3 regions of the Micromonospora sp. NBC_01638 genome follow, and region 1 is predicted to be linked to each of the others. Evidence: riboswitches for the same ligand, from Rfam matches in the RefSeq annotation. Region 1 holds a riboswitch; each other region holds the start of a gene.
The links. A riboswitch is a leader RNA that binds a small molecule or an ion and turns the genes downstream of it on or off. The one in region 1 is predicted to bind cyclic di-AMP.

Region 1 (5,270 bases):
TGCGCGAGTCGCTGACCGGCTGATCCGCGCCTTAGCGGTGGTGCCCCGGATCGCTACCCGAACACCGGCCCGCCGGGCTGCCTGAGGGGTCCGACACCTGGCGGGCCGGCCCACCCCACCGCGCGTGCGCCCGCCTACGCGCCAGAAGGCCCCGCCTGACCGGGGTCGGGCGGGGCCTTTGTGTCGCTGGTGGGAGCGGTCGTTCAGACCGCGGGGGAGCTGGGGCGGTCGACGTCGACGAACTCCACGTCGTCGACGGCGCGGTCGTCCCGGCTGCCAGCGGCCCGTGCGGCGGAACCGACGGCCCAGCCGACCGCCGCGCCGACGAGCGCGGCGCCGATCAGCAGCGTCCAGGGCAGGGCCGGCTGGCGGCCGGCGAGCGCTTCGAAGGCCAGCGAGGCGCGGCGTCGCGCCTCGTCGGCGGCGGAACCCATCAGGTCACCCGCCCCGTCGGCGAGGTCAGTGCTGTTGCGACGGGCCGAGCGGGCGGTGTCCCGCACACTGTCTCCGGCGGAGCTGACAGCGGACGTCAGGTGCTCCCACGCCTGGTCCGCGATCCGCTCCGGCTTGCTGCGGCGGTCCAGCAGGTTGGTTCCGAACATCGTGGTTACCTCCTCGGGTGCCGAAGCCGCCGGCCACTTCGGACTTCGGCGTCTGTTCAGCGCGTCACGGTTCGCCTACCCCGCAGTGCCCAGAGCCGCCCGGGCGCAAACACAGCCCGGGTGGCTCGCCGGGAACTCAGCGCACCATCACCACGGCGGTACCCCAGGCAAAGTCGTCGTCGTCGAGGCCAGGTCTCTGACGCAGGCCCTGGGTGTCCTCGGTAACCGTGGTTTTGGACGGGGCCGGGTGCGCGCGGGGCGACACGCCGGTGGCGCACGGGGGCGGCGTACGTCGCGGGTCGGTTGTCGGGCGGGCCGGGTCCGGACCGCTACCCTGGTCCGGCGGCGTGTCGGTCACGACCGATCGTCGAAGGGTCAGACAACGAAAAGTATCGAGTAATCAGATGCTGAAAAGTGCGGATATGGGCGGCTTTGTCGGTCCGGATCCGCGAATTGCTCATCCTGAGGGGTGGCGACCGAGGCCGTCGGAGGAATACTCTCGGTCGCGGCCCGCGTACTGATGAGGCGCCCGGGGGACGGGCGGGTGGAGGTGCTCGCGTGAGCCTGTCGATCGTGAAGTCGGTTCTGTCCGGTGGTGTCATGGAGATCGCCCCGCGGGGTGAGATCGACGTCGACACAGCGTACGAGGTGCGCGAGGCGATCGCGGAGGTGCTGGCCAAAGGCCGTCCGCTCCGCATCGAGCTGAACATGAGGCTGGTCACCTTCATCGACTCCGTCGGCATCAGCGCCATGGTTGCCGGCTTCCAGACGGCCGAGGTCAGCGACGTCAAGCTGGTGGTCACCGAGCCGAGCCGGTTCGTGCACCGGCAGCTCTGGGTGACCGGCCTGCTCGGTCTGTTCGGTGCCCCGGAGCCCTACTTCGCCGGTGCCGCCACTCCCGAGGTGTTGCCCGGCGCCTGAGCGCCCGCCGGCTCCTGGGGTCATCTCTCCGAACCGGGTTCGTCCGGACGGCTGCCGTCGGGCGTTGCCAGCCAGACATCGGTACGGGACGATCGTGCGACCATCGACGGCGGGAGACGGTGTGCTCAGCAGCGATACCTTCAGCTACACCGTCCAGGCCCGGTGCTCAACGGCCGAGGCGGCGGCGATGCTCAGTGACCTGACCCGGCAGGGTGAGCTGCACCCCCTGATCGTCCGGGTCCGCCGACTCCCGCCACGACCCGGCGCCCAGGCCAGCTACACGATCAACGACCGGTTGGTGGCCGGCCCACTGCGCTTCCGGACCACCTACCACGCGGACGTTCTGATCAGCGAGGACGACGAGATCGTCATGGTGGCCCGCCAGTGGCCGGCCACCACGGTGCGCAACCACACCCGACTGCGCCCCGAGCCGGACGGCCTGGTCCGAATCGACGTCGAGATCACCCTGACCGCGCCGACCCCGCTGTTCCGGTACGCGTTCCGCCAGGCCCGGGCGGCTCACCTCGCCCTGGCCACCCGGATCGGCGCGGCCCTCGACCCCTCCGGCGACCCCCCGCCCCCTGCCTGACCCGCCCCGCACCCACCTCCCGCACCCCGCACCCCACGTCATGATCGTGCTCGATCGTGGATGTAGTGGCCTGTGGGCGCCAGGAGGCCACTACATCCTGGTTGCAGCGCGAGCACGGTTCGCGAGGGCGGGTCGCGCGGCGGGACGCCGGCCCCAGGGCTTGTACGTGGACAGCACCGTCGCGATGATCATCAGGCTGGTCGACACCGCGGGTGCGATCACCAGGTCGGCGCGATCCCGAGCGGGCAGCGCGGCCCCCAACGCACCGCCGTGCCGCAGATTCGGGGTGAACAGGAACAGCACCAGCCCGACCAGCACCGTGGTGAGCACCAGCTTGACCAGCACCCAGTGGTAGCGCACCAGGCCCCACGGGGTGAGCAGCGCGCTGGCGACACCGATCAGCCAGACCAGCACGCTCAGCGGCGCGAACAGCATGGTGCCGACCAGTGCCGCGACCGGGTAGACCACCGCCGGGTCGGCACCACGCTGCACGGCGATGCCGAGGGTGAGCAGCACCAGGTCGGCACCGAGCCAGCCGAGCGAGGTGACCAGGTGCAGGGTGAGCAGCCCCTTGCGGGCCGTGGGTGGGATCCGACGCATACCGCGATGCTTCCCGCCGACCCCGGCCGGGTCGTCCGACGACAGGCGACATCAGGGGTACGCCCCGCGACGTAGCCGGCCTTGCCCTGACGAAATGCCGGTGAGTCATCCTGACGACTCACCGGCATCACACCAGTGGTCAGTAAACCGACAGGTGCACGTGGTTGGTGTGGTCGGTGGACGGGGTGCCGCCCGCCCCGCTGTACGACTTCCACCCGCTGCTGGGCAGCCAGATCTGCCGGTACCAGATCACGTACAGCACAGCGAGCCGGTCGGCGTTGCGGATGAAGTACGCGGCCAGGTTGTTGCCGTACGTCTTGTCGCCGCCGGTGGCGTTCCCGCCGAAGCCGTCCTTCTGCGCCGCGAAGTCGCAGGCCCGGCCCTTCGGGTGTTCGCCGGAGCCGCTGGGGCGGTGGCAGGAGACGTACCGGGTGAACCCGGCGGCCTTGGCCTGGTTGAGCGCGTGCAGGGTACGCGGGGTGATGCAGCCGCTGGCCGGCGTGGGGTCGTTGATGCTGCACGACTCGGACGGCCAGGAGCCGTCGGAGTTGCGCGGGGCCGCCGTCGCGTTGGCGGCGGAGGTGCCCCGGTTGGAGTCGGTGTCGGCGGTGGTCTGTGGCTTGGGTGTGGTGGCCACGGTCAGTGCCCGCTCGGCCTGCTCCTTGCGCTTGGCCATCACCGCGACCTGCTTGCGCTGTTCGTTGATCTCGCCGTCCAGGGCGGCCCGGGTGCGGTTGGACTGGTCCTTCGTGGCGAGCAGATCACGCAGCACCCGGTCCTCGTTGGCGGCCACTGCGTCCAAGGCGGCGGCCCGGTCCATGAAGCCCTCCGGGGTGTTGCTGTTGAGTAGCGCCGACATCGCGCCGAGCCGGCCGGTGCGGTACGCCACGCCGGCGATCTCGCCCACCTTGCCGTTGCGCTGGGCGAGCTCGACGTCGATGGTCTTCAGTCGGGTGGCGAGCTGCTGCTGCCGCTGCACGGAGGTGTCCAGGGCGCGCTTCGCGTCCAGGTAGCCCTTGCTGGCCGCATCGAGTTGGGCGCGTAGCGCCGGGGTGCCGCCCTCTTCGTCCGAGTCGGGTGCGGCGGCGGCCCGCAGGCCGGTCGGGGGAGCGGCCGAGGCGGCGCCGGCCGGGAGCGCGACGCCGAGGGCGAACATCGCGACGATCAGGGCCGCCAGTCGGGCGGTCGGTGGTCGTGTTGGTGCCACTGCGCATGTCCTTCCGTTAGCCGCCGACCGGGTTAGCTGACGGGTTCGGGACGGAAGATCCCTACCGCTGACGCGGATGCACCCCAGGAACATGGTTCCCCGGTTCGCCCTCTCGAGCGATTAGGCGGCGACCGCCACCGGCGCCGGGAGGCGCCGCCTGGTGGAGGCCGGGACCGAGCCTACCGTTGCCGGTGGGGCCGCTGCAGTCAATGTGACGGACGGTGCGTGCGTCGTGACGATGAATTACTGCTACCACTCGATCGAGCCGCAGGCTCCGGAGGCGGCGCCGGGCTCGATCTGCAACGTCGCGTGCTCGATCCGGAAGTCGTCGTGCAGGGCCGTACGCGCGGCGGTGAGCACCGCGCCGACCTCCGCGCCGGGCGCCATGGTCAGGTGTGCGGAGGCCACGTCCATGCCCGAGGTGAGCGTCCACACGTGCAGGTCGTGCACCTCGACCACACCGGGGACTGCGGCCAACCGGTCGTGCACGGCGGTCACCTGAAGATGCTCCGGTGCGGCCTGCACCAGGATGCGGACGGCGGCACGTGCCAGCCGCCAGGTACGCGGCAGGATGAACACGCCGATGGCGACCGCGACAAGTGGGTCGGCCCACCACCAGTCGGTGACGGTGATGAGCAGCGCCGCGCCGATGACGCCGAGCGAGCCGAGCAGGTCGCCGAGGACCTCCAGGTAGGCGCCCTGGAGGTTGATGCTCTCCCGGGCGCCGGTGCGGAGCAGGGCGAAGGCGACGACGTTCGCGAGCAGGCCGAGCACGGCCACCGCGAGCATCGGGCCGGCGATGACCTCGTGCGGGTCGCCGAAGCGGCGGATCGCCTCGATCACCACGTAGATCGCGACGCCGGAGAGCAGGACGGCGTTGGCCAGCGCGGCGAGCACCTCGAGTCGGTAGAGCCCGAAGGTGCGCTGCGGGTCGGTGGTGGCCCGCCGGGTCGCGGTGATCGCGGCGAGCGCCATCCCGATGCCGAGCACGTCGGTGAACATGTGCCCGGCGTCGGAGAGCAGGGCGAGTGAGCCGGTGTGCAGCGCGGCGACCGCCTCGACCACCATCAGGGCGGCGAGCAGCCCGAAAGCCGCCCAGAGTCGGCCCCGGTGCTGGTGTGCGGCATTGGCGACCGACGCATGGTGGTGGTCATGACCTGCGCCCACGAGGTTCACCTTCCGCTGCCAGTCGGGACACGGTCAAATGTATGTTCACATCGCTATGTGTGCAAGTGTAAGGCCGAACCACCCCCCAGCCAGGCCATTTGTCGCGGATCAGCCGGTCGGGTCGATGGTGGTGAGTCGCTGAGTGGCCCGGGAGAGCGCCACGTACAGGGTGCGCACCCCGGCG
Region 2 (5,270 bases), 1.6 Mb from region 1:
CCTGCGGCTCTGCCCGGGCGCCCTGCGCCAACCGGGCGACCCGCGCCGGATCGGTCACCGGACGGGCGCGCCCCGCCACGTACGCCTCGTCGTCGCTCTCCTCCGGAGGGAACGAGTGCAGCGCGTAACGGCCGTCGCGTTCGAGGTCACGGCGCTTCGGGGAGTCGATGATGAAGCAGAACAGACCCTCGTCGGTGATGACCGGGGAGACCGGATGGACTCGGGGCCCGCCGTCGGCGCGGACCGTGGCCAGGTAGCCGAAGCCCGGCCCGTACTGCTGGAGGAGAACGCGGATCCCGTCGGCGAGTCGGGGCTCGTCGGCGGCGAATTCGGACCAGGAAGCCATGCGAGCATTCTATCGAACAACTGTACGAGCAGCGAGCTCGACGCGCTGGTCACCGGCACCGAATCCGACGGCTTTGGGCACCGCCGCTATGGTTGTCCGATGCTGCTCTCCGACCGCGACCTGGTCTCCGAGATCAAGGCCGGCACGCTGGGCCTGGAGCCGTTCGAGCCCACCCTGGTCCAACCGTCCAGCATCGACGTGCGACTCGACCGGCTGTTCCGGGTGTTCAACAACCACCTTTACACACACATCGACCCGGCCATGCAGCAGGACGACCTGACCTCCGTGGTCGAGGTGCCCGACGGTGAGCCGTTCGTGCTGCACCCCGGGGAGTTCGTGCTCGCCTCGACACTGGAGGTCATCTCGCTGGGCGACCAGCTCGCCGGCCGGCTCGAAGGGAAGAGCTCGCTGGGTCGGCTCGGGCTGCTCACGCACTCCACCGCCGGCTTCATCGACCCGGGCTTCTCCGGTCACGTGACGCTGGAGCTCTCGAACGTGGCGAACCTGCCGATCACCCTCTGGCCAGGCATGAAGATCGGGCAGCTCTGCATCTTCCGGCTCTCCTCGCCGGCCGAGCACCCGTACGGCTCGGTGGTCTACGGCTCGCGCTACCAGGGCCAGCGGGGGCCGACGCCGAGCCGCGCCTGGCAGCACTGGCGCACCTGGCCCACCCGCTGAGCGGTACGACAGCCAGACGACGAGGGCCCGCCGCGACGAATCGCGACGGGCCCTTCGGTCACCCCTGATCAGCCTGGGCGGCCGTAGCTGTGGATCGGGCCGTCGTCGACCTTCTTCATCTTGACCGGTTGACCGGCCTGCGAGGCGTGCACCACCCAGCCACCGCCGACGTACATGCCGACGTGGTGGATGTCGCTGTAGTAGAAGACCAGGTCGCCGGGGCGCAGGTCGGCCTTGCTGACGTTCTTGGTGGCGCGGCTCTGCGCGGCGGCGTTGTGCGGCAGCGACACACCGGCCTTCGCCCAGGCGGCCAGCATCAGCCCGGAGCAGTCGTACGAGTTCGGGCCCTCGGCACCCCAGACGTAGGGCTTGCCGATCTGCGCGCAGGCGAACTTGACCGCCGTGCCCGCAGCGCCACCGGGATAGCTGCCGGGGCAGGGCGCCGGGCGCAGCGAACCGCCGCCACCGTTGCCGTACACCTTGATGCGCAGCTTCTGCAGCCGGTCGATCTCCTCGTTGATCTGCTTCTTCTTCGCCGCCAACTGGGCCTCGGTACGGGTCAGCTGGGCCACCATCTCGTCCAGCGGCGCCTTCTGCTTCGCCAGCTCATCGCGGAGGTCGGCCACCTGCCGCACGTCCTGCTGCTGGTTGTGCGCGAACCGGTCGAGCATCTCGAGCTGGCCAACCACCTCGCTGGGCGATCGACTGCCCAGCACCGCGTTGACGGTCGAGACGTTCTCGCCCTTGTACGCGCGCACGGCCAGCGCGCTGACCTTGTTCATCGCAGCGTCGACCTGGCGCTCCAGCGGGCCGATCCGGGCGGCCAGCGCGTCCGCCTGCTTGCGCTTGGCGGCGAGGTCGGTCCGGGTGGCGTTGTGCCGTTCGATGATCGGTTCGAGTTTGTTCCAGTCGGCGTCGATCTGGCGCTCGATCTCGGCGACGGACGGATCGGCGTGGGCCGCCGTGGCGCTGCCCGTCAGGACGACGGCGACGCCGGCCAGCGCGGCGAGAGCGGTGGTGAAGCGGGACCAGCGTGAGCGCGGCGCGATCGACGTCGGGCCGGCTGCTGCCGGCCGCTCGGACGACGGCCGCGGGGCATGGAGTGCCACCGGGTTCCGTACTCCTTCTTCCTGACCGCCTACCGGGTTAGCTGACGGGTTCGGGCGGGAAGTCGGCGCCCTACCGCAGTGGCTGCGGATTCACCCCGAGGGACCTGGGTCCCCGGTTCGCTCGGAAACGACTCGGCGGTGTCGGTCCGTTACCGCCCGGGCTGGGCGGAACTGATATCGGGCCGACGAATGACCAGAGTAGAGACGCCTGTTACCGATCCGCAACCCGTGCGGCCGTGACACTCCGTACCGATCAGGGAGGGTGACGGACCGTACGCGAAGATTTCTTTCCTGACGCGTCGACAGATAGAAAGGTATTGACGCAGGCTCCCGGGCGGCGCGAAGGTGACCTCACCTTCATCCCGTGGAATTTAGGGGGTTCGATGCACCATCCAACCCTGTCGCTCCGGCGGCGCGCACTGCTCACCGCCGCCGTGGTCGCCGCAGCGACCGCGGTACCGCTACCCGCCGGCGCTGCCGCCGCCGCACCCACCGCCGACCGCCAGCAGCAGTACGCCGCGGCGGCAGCGGAGTACGGCGTGCCGACCGGCGTGCTGCTCGGCGTCTCCTACCTGGAGTCCCGCTGGGACAGCAACGCCGGCACACCGAGCACCAGCGGCGGCTACGGCCCGATGCACCTGACCGACGCCCGCCACGTGGTCGCCCTGCCTGGGCGCGGCCACCACGACACCGGCGCCGAGGACCCGCGTGGCGACGACTCCCGACCCGCGCTGGCGCCCGCTCCTCGGCAGGCCGAAGACCCCGCGCCGCCCACCGCCGCGTTGCAGACCGTGGACACCGCCGCAGCGCTGACCGGCGCGGCACCCGAGGCGCTGCGCACCGACGCGAGCGTCAACATCCGGGGCGGGGCGGCACTGCTCGCCGCGTACCAACGGGAGCTGGGCGCGCCGGTTGGCGCCGGCACCGACCCGGCTGCCTGGTACGGCGCGGTGGCCCGCTACGCCGGTGCGGACAGCGCCGATGCCGCAGCGGCCTTCGCCGACGAGGTCTTCACCACGATCAGCGCCGGCGAGTCCCGGGTGACCGACGACGGCCAGCGGATCACGCTGCCGGCCCGCGCGGTACAGCCGGAGCGTTCCTGGCTGGACCGACTGGGCCTGCGCCGCCTGGCCCGCCCGGACGGGCTGGAGTGCCCCCGCACCATCTCCTGTGAGTGGATCCCCGCGCCCTACGAGGCGTTCGGCGACGGGGACTACGGCAACCACGACCTCTCCGACCGGCCCGCACGGCAGAAGATCGAGTACATCGCCATCCATGACACCGAGGCAAGCTGGGCGACCACCCTGAAACTCGTCCAGGACCCGACCTACGTGAGCTGGCACTACTCGCTGCGCTCGGTGGACGGGCACATCGCCCAGCACGTGAAAACCAAGGACGTCGGCTGGCACGCCGGAAACTGGTACGTCAACGCCAAGTCGATCGGGCTGGAACACGAGGGCTTTGCCGCGCAGGGCACCTGGTACACCGAGGCGATGTACCGGACGTCGGCGAAGCTGGTCCGACACCTCGCGCTGCGGCTGGGCATCCCCCTGGACCGCCAACACATCATCGGCCACGACAACGTGCCCGGCACCGTCGCATCGACCGTACGCGGAATGCACTGGGACCCGGGACCGTACTGGGACTGGACGCACTACTTCGACCTGCTGCACGCGCCGCGACTGGACACCGGCACCCCGGCCACCGGGTTGGTCCGAATCGACCCGAACCACGCCACCAACCAGCCGGCGTTCACCGGATGCGTCACCCCTGCCGTGCCGTGCACGCCGCGCGGATCCTCGTCGGTGGTGCTGCACACCGCGCCATCCTCGGACGCGCCACTGGTGAACGACATCGCGCTGCGCCCTGACGGCACCCCGAACACCATGGAGGTGTCGGATCACGGCGCCCGGGCCTCCGCCGGCCAGACGTACGCGCTGGCCGGCCGGCAGGGCGACTGGACGTCCATCTGGTACCTCGGGCAACGGGCGTGGTTCCACAACCCGGCGTCCGCGCCGACCGCCAGTTGGACCGTCGGCATGGTGGCCACCCCGAAGCCCGGACGGGCCACGATCCCGGTGTACGGACGGGCGTACCCGGAGCAGACGGCCTACCCGGCCGGGGTGCCCTACCAGGCGATCTCGCCGCTGCAGTACACCCTTGCTGCCGGGCAGCGGTACGCCGTCGGCGCGGTGCTGGCCGGTGAGTACTACCGGGCCAGCACGTTCGACGGCTCCTCCCCCGGCGACTGGACGGTGATCCGCGGCAAGAACCGGTACGCGCAGATCCAGTTCGGCCACCGCATCATGTACGTCGACCTGGCCGACGTGCAGTTGCTGCCGTCCCCGGTGGGCGCACCCCGCTGAGCGACCACGACGGCCCCCGGTCGGGTGACCGGGGGCCGTCGTCGTGCCTGTGGGGATCAGCCGGGTCTGCGGAACCCGGCGACCGGCATGGTGTTGATGCTGGACACCTGCACCGGTTTGCCGGCCCGGGGGGCGTGCACCATCTGGTTGTTGCCCAGATACAGCCCGACATGACTCAGGCCGGAGAAGAAGAAGACCAGGTCACCGGGGCGGGCGTCGGCTCGTGAGACGGCCTTACCCTCGTTCCACTGGTCACCCGTGTGGTGGGTGAGGCTGATGCCGGCCGCCTTGTAGGCGTACTGGGTCAGCCCCGAGCAGTCGAACGAGTTCGGGCCGGTGGCGCCCCAGACGTACGGCTTGCCGACCTTCCCGCAGGCGGTCCTGATCGCGGTACGGGCGGCCGCGCTCACCACTCCGTTGATGGTCGGGCAGTCCGCGGTCACGACCGAGGTCTTGGGCATTGACGCCTCGAGCTGCTTGATCTCGACGTCGATCTGCTTCTTCTTGGCCGCCAGCTCGTTCTGCTGCTTGGTCTGGGTGACGATCAGCGCGTCCAGCTTCTGCTTCTCGCCGTCGTACTTGTCCCGCACGGCCAGGATGCCCGCGACCTCCTTGCGCTCCTGCGCGGCCAGGCGGTCGAGGACGGTGAGCTGCTCGGTGAGCGTGTCCGGCTTGGCGCTGACGAGCAGTGCGCCGATGTCGTGCGAGGGACCCGAGATGTAGTAGCGGGAGGCGAGGTCGCCGACCCGGTTGAGCGCCAGTTCGCTCTGC
Region 3 (5,270 bases), 2.1 Mb from region 1:
AGGTGGCGCTCGGGCTGCTCGACGGGCACGCCCGGCACTGCATGCACGAGGGGGCGGCCGAGGGCCGGGCCGACGAGATGGCCACCGAGATGATGGCGGCTGTCGGCCGGCTGATGAAGCGCGGCTGACAGCCCTCAGTCCGGCGCCGGGTCGAGACGGACCCGGCGCAGCAACTGCGCGTTGAGCGCCACCACGATGGTGGACGCGGACATCAGCACCGCCGCCACCGCCGGGCTCAACGCCACCCCGGCCCGGGCCAGCACCCCGGCCGCCAGCGGCAGCGCCACCACGTTGTAGCCCGCCGCCCAGGCCAGGTTCTGCCGCATCTTGCGATACGACGCCCGGGACAGCCGGACCACGGCACCGACCCCGCGCGGGTCCGACGACGCCAGCACCACCCCGGCGGATTCGATCGCCACATCGGTGCCCGCGCCGATCGCGATGCCCACATCGGCACGGGCCAACGCCGGGGCGTCGTTCACCCCGTCGCCGACCATCGCCACGGTCAACCCCCGGCGCTGGAGTTCGGCCACCCGGTCGTCCTTCTCCGCCGGCAGCACCTCGGCGAAGACCTCGTCGACGCCGGGCCGGAAGCCGAGTTCGGCCGCGACCGCCTCGGCCACCGACCGAGCGTCACCCGTGATCATGGCGATCGTCCGGACGCCCTCGGCACGCAGCTCGGCGATGGCCCGCCGTGCCTCCGGACGCACCTCGTCGGTCAACGCGAACGCGCCGAGCACGGTCTGCGGCAGCCGCACCAGATGCAGCACCGCGGCACCCCGCGCCGACCACCGCCCAGTCGCCGCCTCCAGCTCCGCCGGGAGCGGCAGGCCCAGTTCCCGCAGCAGCACCGGCCCGCCCACCGCGTACTCCGTACCGTCGATGGTGGCCTGCACACCGCGGCCCGGCAGCGACCGGAACCCGGCGGCCGGGAGCGGGCCTGCGGGCCCGGCCGCCGCCACGATCGCCCGAGCCAACGGATGTTCACTGTCCGACTCGACGCCCGCCGCGATCCGCAGCACCTCGTCCCGCTCGGCGCCAGGTGCCGTCACCAGGTCGGTGAGGGCGTGCTCGCCCCGGGTCAGCGTGCCGGTCTTGTCGAAGAGCACCGCGCCGACGGTCCGCATCCGCTCCAACGCCAACCGGTCCTTGACCAGGATCCCGGACCGCGCGGCCAGCGCGGTGGAGAGGGCCACGACCAGGGGAATGGCGAGTCCCAACGCGTGCGGGCAGGCGATCACCAGGACGGTGACCGCGCGGACCACCGCCTCGTCCGGCTGGCCGAGGACGGTCCAGACCAGCACGGTCAACACAGCGGTGCCGGTGGCCAGGTAGAACAGCGCGGCGGCGAACCGGTCGGCCAGCAGTTGGGCCCGCCCGCCGGAGGCCTGGGCCTGCGCGACCATCCGCTGGATGCCGGCGAGCGCGGTGTGCTCGCCCAGCGCCTCGACGCGGACCCGGATCGCCGAGTCGGTGGCGACGGTGCCGGCCACCACCCGGTCGCCCGGCGAACGGGCGACCGGCCGCGACTCGCCAGTGATCATCGACTCGTCCAGTTCGGCGCCGCCGTCGACGATCCGGCCGTCCGCCGGCACCCGACCCCCTGGGCGGACCAGCACCACGTCACCAACCCGCAGGTCGGTCACCGGCACCGCCTCGACCCGTCCGTCCGCCGCCACCCGCTCGGCCTCGTCCGGTAGCAGCGCGGCCAGCGCCGCAAGCGCTCCCCGGGCCTGCCCGATGGCCTTCATCTCCTGCCAGTGCCCGAGCAGCATGATGGTGACCAGCGCGGCCAACTCCCACCAGAAGTCCAGGTCAAAGGCGCCGACGCTGGTGGCCAGGGACGCGGTGTAGGCGACGGTGATCGCCATCGCGACGAGCAGCATCATGCCGGGTGCCCGGTCCCGCACCTCCCGGACCGCGCCGACCAGGAACGGCCAACCGCCCCACCAGAACACCACCGAGCCGAGCACCGGACCCACCCAGGAACGGCCGGGGACCTTCCCGCTCAGGCCCAGCTGATCCGACACGAGGTGGCTGGTCAGGACCACCGGGACGGTGAGCACCAGGCAGACCCAGAAGCGGTGACGAAACATCGCGGGATCGTGCCCGGCGTGCTTGTCGTGCTGCACGTGCGCGGCGGGGGCCGCGTGCTGCTGGCGGTCCGGTTCGGGTGGCGACGGGTCGGGCATGTCTCCAACATGCCGCGCCGGGGGCCCCACATGGGCGGTTCAGCCGCCGACACTCCGCCACGACCTACAGCCCCGGATCGGGGTGGTTAGCATTCCCCACGATGATCCCCCGTCAACCGTCGCACAGTCGAGCACCGGCGCCTCCATCCCGTGGCCCAGCCCCCGCCCAGCCGGACCCGGCACTGACCGTCAGTGATCAAGTGCTCGTCAGCCAGCGATCCGCCGCGCCGCTCGGTCCGTATTCGCGGTGGCGGTGAACCGACCGGCCCGCTGACACGTACCCCGCACCGGATCGTTGGGAGTCTCGCCTTGGGTTCCGACCACACCCGTCCCGCTCCGTCCGCCCCGCCCCGGGTGCGACGGATCCTCGTCATGACCGTGGTGCCCCTGTTCGTCGCTACCGTGCTCGCCGCGGTGCTGCTCTGGCCGCGCGGCGGCCCACCGCAGACCGACGGTGGGGCGGACGTACCGCGCTATCCCGGCACGGTGACCCGGGTGGTCACCGAGCCGTGCCCGCCGGTGCCGTCGGCCCCCGAGGGCGCGCCGAGGTTCGGCGCCGGGCCGTGCGGCACGGTCGACGTCCGGGTCGACGACGGGCCGACCGCCGGCCAGAAGGTGCAGACACCGGTGCCCGACGGGCCCGGTGCCCCGAGGGTCGACGTCGGCGACGAGGTCATCCTGGTCGAGCTGACTGATCCGGCCGATCCCGCCACCAGCAGCTGGAACATCGCCGAGCACCAGCGCGGCACCCCGATGGTGTGGCTGGCAGTGGTCTTCGCCGCGGCGATCGTGGCGTTCGGTCGGTGGCGGGGCCTGGCCGCGCTCGCCGGGCTGGCCGCCAGCTTCGCCATCCTGCTCACCTTCGTGCTGCCGGGCATCGGCGCCGGCAGATCACCCCTGCTGGTGGCGGTGGTCGGCGCGGCCCTCATCATGTTCGTCGTGCTCTATCTGACGCACGGGGTCACCGCGCAGACCTCGGTCGCGGTCCTCGGCACCCTCGGCAGCCTGGTGCTGACCGGCGTGCTCGCCACCATCGCCACGGCCGCAACCCACCTCACCGGCTTCGGCAGCGAGGATGCCACCACCCTGTCGATGTTCCAGGGCGACGTGGACCTGCACGGCCTGCTGCTCGCCGGGATCATCATCGGCTCGCTCGGGGTGCTCGACGACGTGACGGTCACCCAGGCCGCCACCGTCACCGAGCTGGCGAACGCGAACCCCGGGCTGACCCGGTTGCAGCTGTACCGTGCGGCCACCCGGGTCGGCCGCGCGCACATCGCCTCCACGGTCAACACCATCGTGCTGGCGTACGCGGGCGCGTCTCTACCGCTGCTGCTCCTGCTCACCGCCGACTCGCGACCGATCGGGCAGATCCTCACCAGCGAGTTCCTCGCGCAGGAAATCGTCCGTAGCGCCGTCGCCACACTCGGTCTGATCGCGGCCGTGCCGCTGACCACCGGGCTGGCCGCGGTGGTGACCGCCGCCGGGCGCGCAGACGAGCCGGATCAACCGCGGACCCCGCCCTTATTCACCGCCGCCGATCGGTGGCCGGAGCCGGACAGGAGCACGGAAACGGCATGGTGACACTCCTCAGCGTGACCAGATCAGGTATCCGCCCTGAGAACCACGCCACTGGTCACTCAACGCTATGGCGAAATGACACTTTTGATCGGCATCCAGGCGTAGCTCACCCGGCCGGCTCTCAGGTAACCTCGCTGCCGGTTACCGATGAAGGCGCGACGCGGCGCCTGCGGTGCCACCGCCCAATCGCCAACCGGCGAACCGGGGACCCAGGTACCTGGGGTGAATCCGCGTCAGCGGTAGGGGCCACTTCCGCCCCGAACCCGTCAGCTAACCCGGTCGGCGGTCGACGGAAGGGAACATTGTGACGGCACCCCTACGCCGCTGGTTGACACCCGTGGTGGCCGTGATCGCCGCACTGACTGTGCTCGCCGGTCCCCTCCCGGCCAACGCCGCCCCGACGACCCCCACACCGTCCGGGCACGAGGAGGACAACGAGCCCAAGCTGCTCAACGACGTCATCGAGCAGGCCAACCGCGACTACTCCGCCGCCAAGTCCAAGCTGGACAAATCCAAGAAGCGGCAGCAGGAGCTGGCCCTGGAGGTCCACCGGGCCAAGGCCGACCTGGACGCGCTGGCCCCACAGGTCGGGCAGATCGCCGCCCAGTCGTATCGGACCGGCCGGATCGGGGCGATCGCGATGCTGCTGGAGAGCGACGCTCCCGACTCGTTCGTCGAGCGCGCCGCGGCGCTCGACGAGATGAACATGGTCAACGAGAAGAAGCTCGCCGAGGTCAACACGGTGAAGGCCCGCGCCGAGCAAGCCAAGCTGGCCCTCGACACGGAGGTCCGCGAGCAGCAGAAGCAGACCGCCGTGATGGCGAAGCGGAAGAGCGAGGCGGACAAGGCGCTTTCCCTGGTCGGCGGGAAGGGCTTCACCGGCGGTCTGGTGGACGCCACGTCGATGGTCGCGAAGATCGGCCCGGGTCGCACCGCGGACGGTGACTGGAAGCCCCAGTCGTGCAGCGAGAATGACCCGACCACTTCCGGCTGCGTCACCGCCCGGACGCTGCACGCGTACAAGGAGGTCAAGCGGGCGGGCTTCAACCGGTTCGTCGGCTGTTACCGCTCCGGCGGGCCGTGGGAGCACCCGAAGGGCCGCGCCTGCGACTGGTCGCTGCAGAAGAGCGGCTTCGCCCCGTGGCACAACGACGACACCCGGACGTACGGCAACAACGTCGCCGCGTTCCTCATCCGTAACGCCGACCGGCTCGGCATCTACTACGTGATCTGGAACCGGCAGATCTGGTTCCCGGCGACCGGCTGGAGTTCGTACAGCGGGCCGTCGAACCACACCGACCACGTCCACATGTCGCTGCTCTGACCCGCACAATCCTCTCGAGGGCCGTTCCGCGTCGCGCGGGGCGGCCCTCGACGCGTCAGGCGGCGGAAGGCGTGGCCGGATCGGTCGATCCGGCAGGCACGTCGAGCGTCCCGAAGCCGGCCGGCACGGCGGCCACCAGGCGCACCGCTCCGGCGGCGAGTCGGTACGACACA

Region 2: linked by a shared signal. The riboswitch ahead of OG811_RS11165 (NlpC/P60 family protein) and the one ahead of OG811_RS03225 (coiled-coil domain-containing protein) in region 1 are both predicted to bind cyclic di-AMP.
Region 3: linked by a shared signal. The riboswitch ahead of OG811_RS13390 (coiled-coil domain-containing protein) and the one ahead of OG811_RS03225 (coiled-coil domain-containing protein) in region 1 are both predicted to bind cyclic di-AMP.

What each region holds. Positions count from the first base shown of each region.
Region 1 is NZ_CP109273.1:721,358-726,627, reverse strand. It holds gene OG811_RS03245 (hypothetical protein) at 204-602, opposite strand; gene OG811_RS03240 (STAS domain-containing protein) at 1,161-1,523, shown strand; gene OG811_RS03235 (SRPBCC family protein) at 1,645-2,112, shown strand; gene OG811_RS03230 (hypothetical protein) at 2,203-2,712, opposite strand; gene OG811_RS03225 (coiled-coil domain-containing protein) at 2,852-3,919, opposite strand; cyclic di-AMP (ydaO/yuaA leader) riboswitch at 3,925-4,056, opposite strand; gene OG811_RS03220 (cation diffusion facilitator family transporter) at 4,169-5,086, opposite strand; gene OG811_RS03215 (HelD family protein) at 5,195-5,270, opposite strand, start outside.
Region 2 is NZ_CP109273.1:2,368,944-2,374,213, reverse strand. It holds gene OG811_RS11175 (pyridoxamine 5'-phosphate oxidase family protein) at 1-346, opposite strand, end outside; gene dcd (dCTP deaminase) at 446-1,024, shown strand; gene OG811_RS11165 (NlpC/P60 family protein) at 1,093-2,133, opposite strand; cyclic di-AMP (ydaO/yuaA leader) riboswitch at 2,146-2,281, opposite strand; gene OG811_RS11160 (N-acetylmuramoyl-L-alanine amidase) at 2,517-4,499, shown strand; gene OG811_RS11155 (NlpC/P60 family protein) at 4,556-5,270, opposite strand, start outside.
Region 3 is NZ_CP109273.1:2,820,936-2,826,205, reverse strand. It holds gene OG811_RS13405 (metal-sensitive transcriptional regulator) at 1-128, shown strand, start outside; gene OG811_RS13400 (heavy metal translocating P-type ATPase) at 135-2,192, opposite strand; gene OG811_RS13395 (YibE/F family protein) at 2,502-3,776, shown strand; cyclic di-AMP (ydaO/yuaA leader) riboswitch at 3,943-4,073, shown strand; gene OG811_RS13390 (coiled-coil domain-containing protein) at 4,078-5,097, shown strand; gene OG811_RS13385 (carbonic anhydrase) at 5,153-5,270, opposite strand, start outside.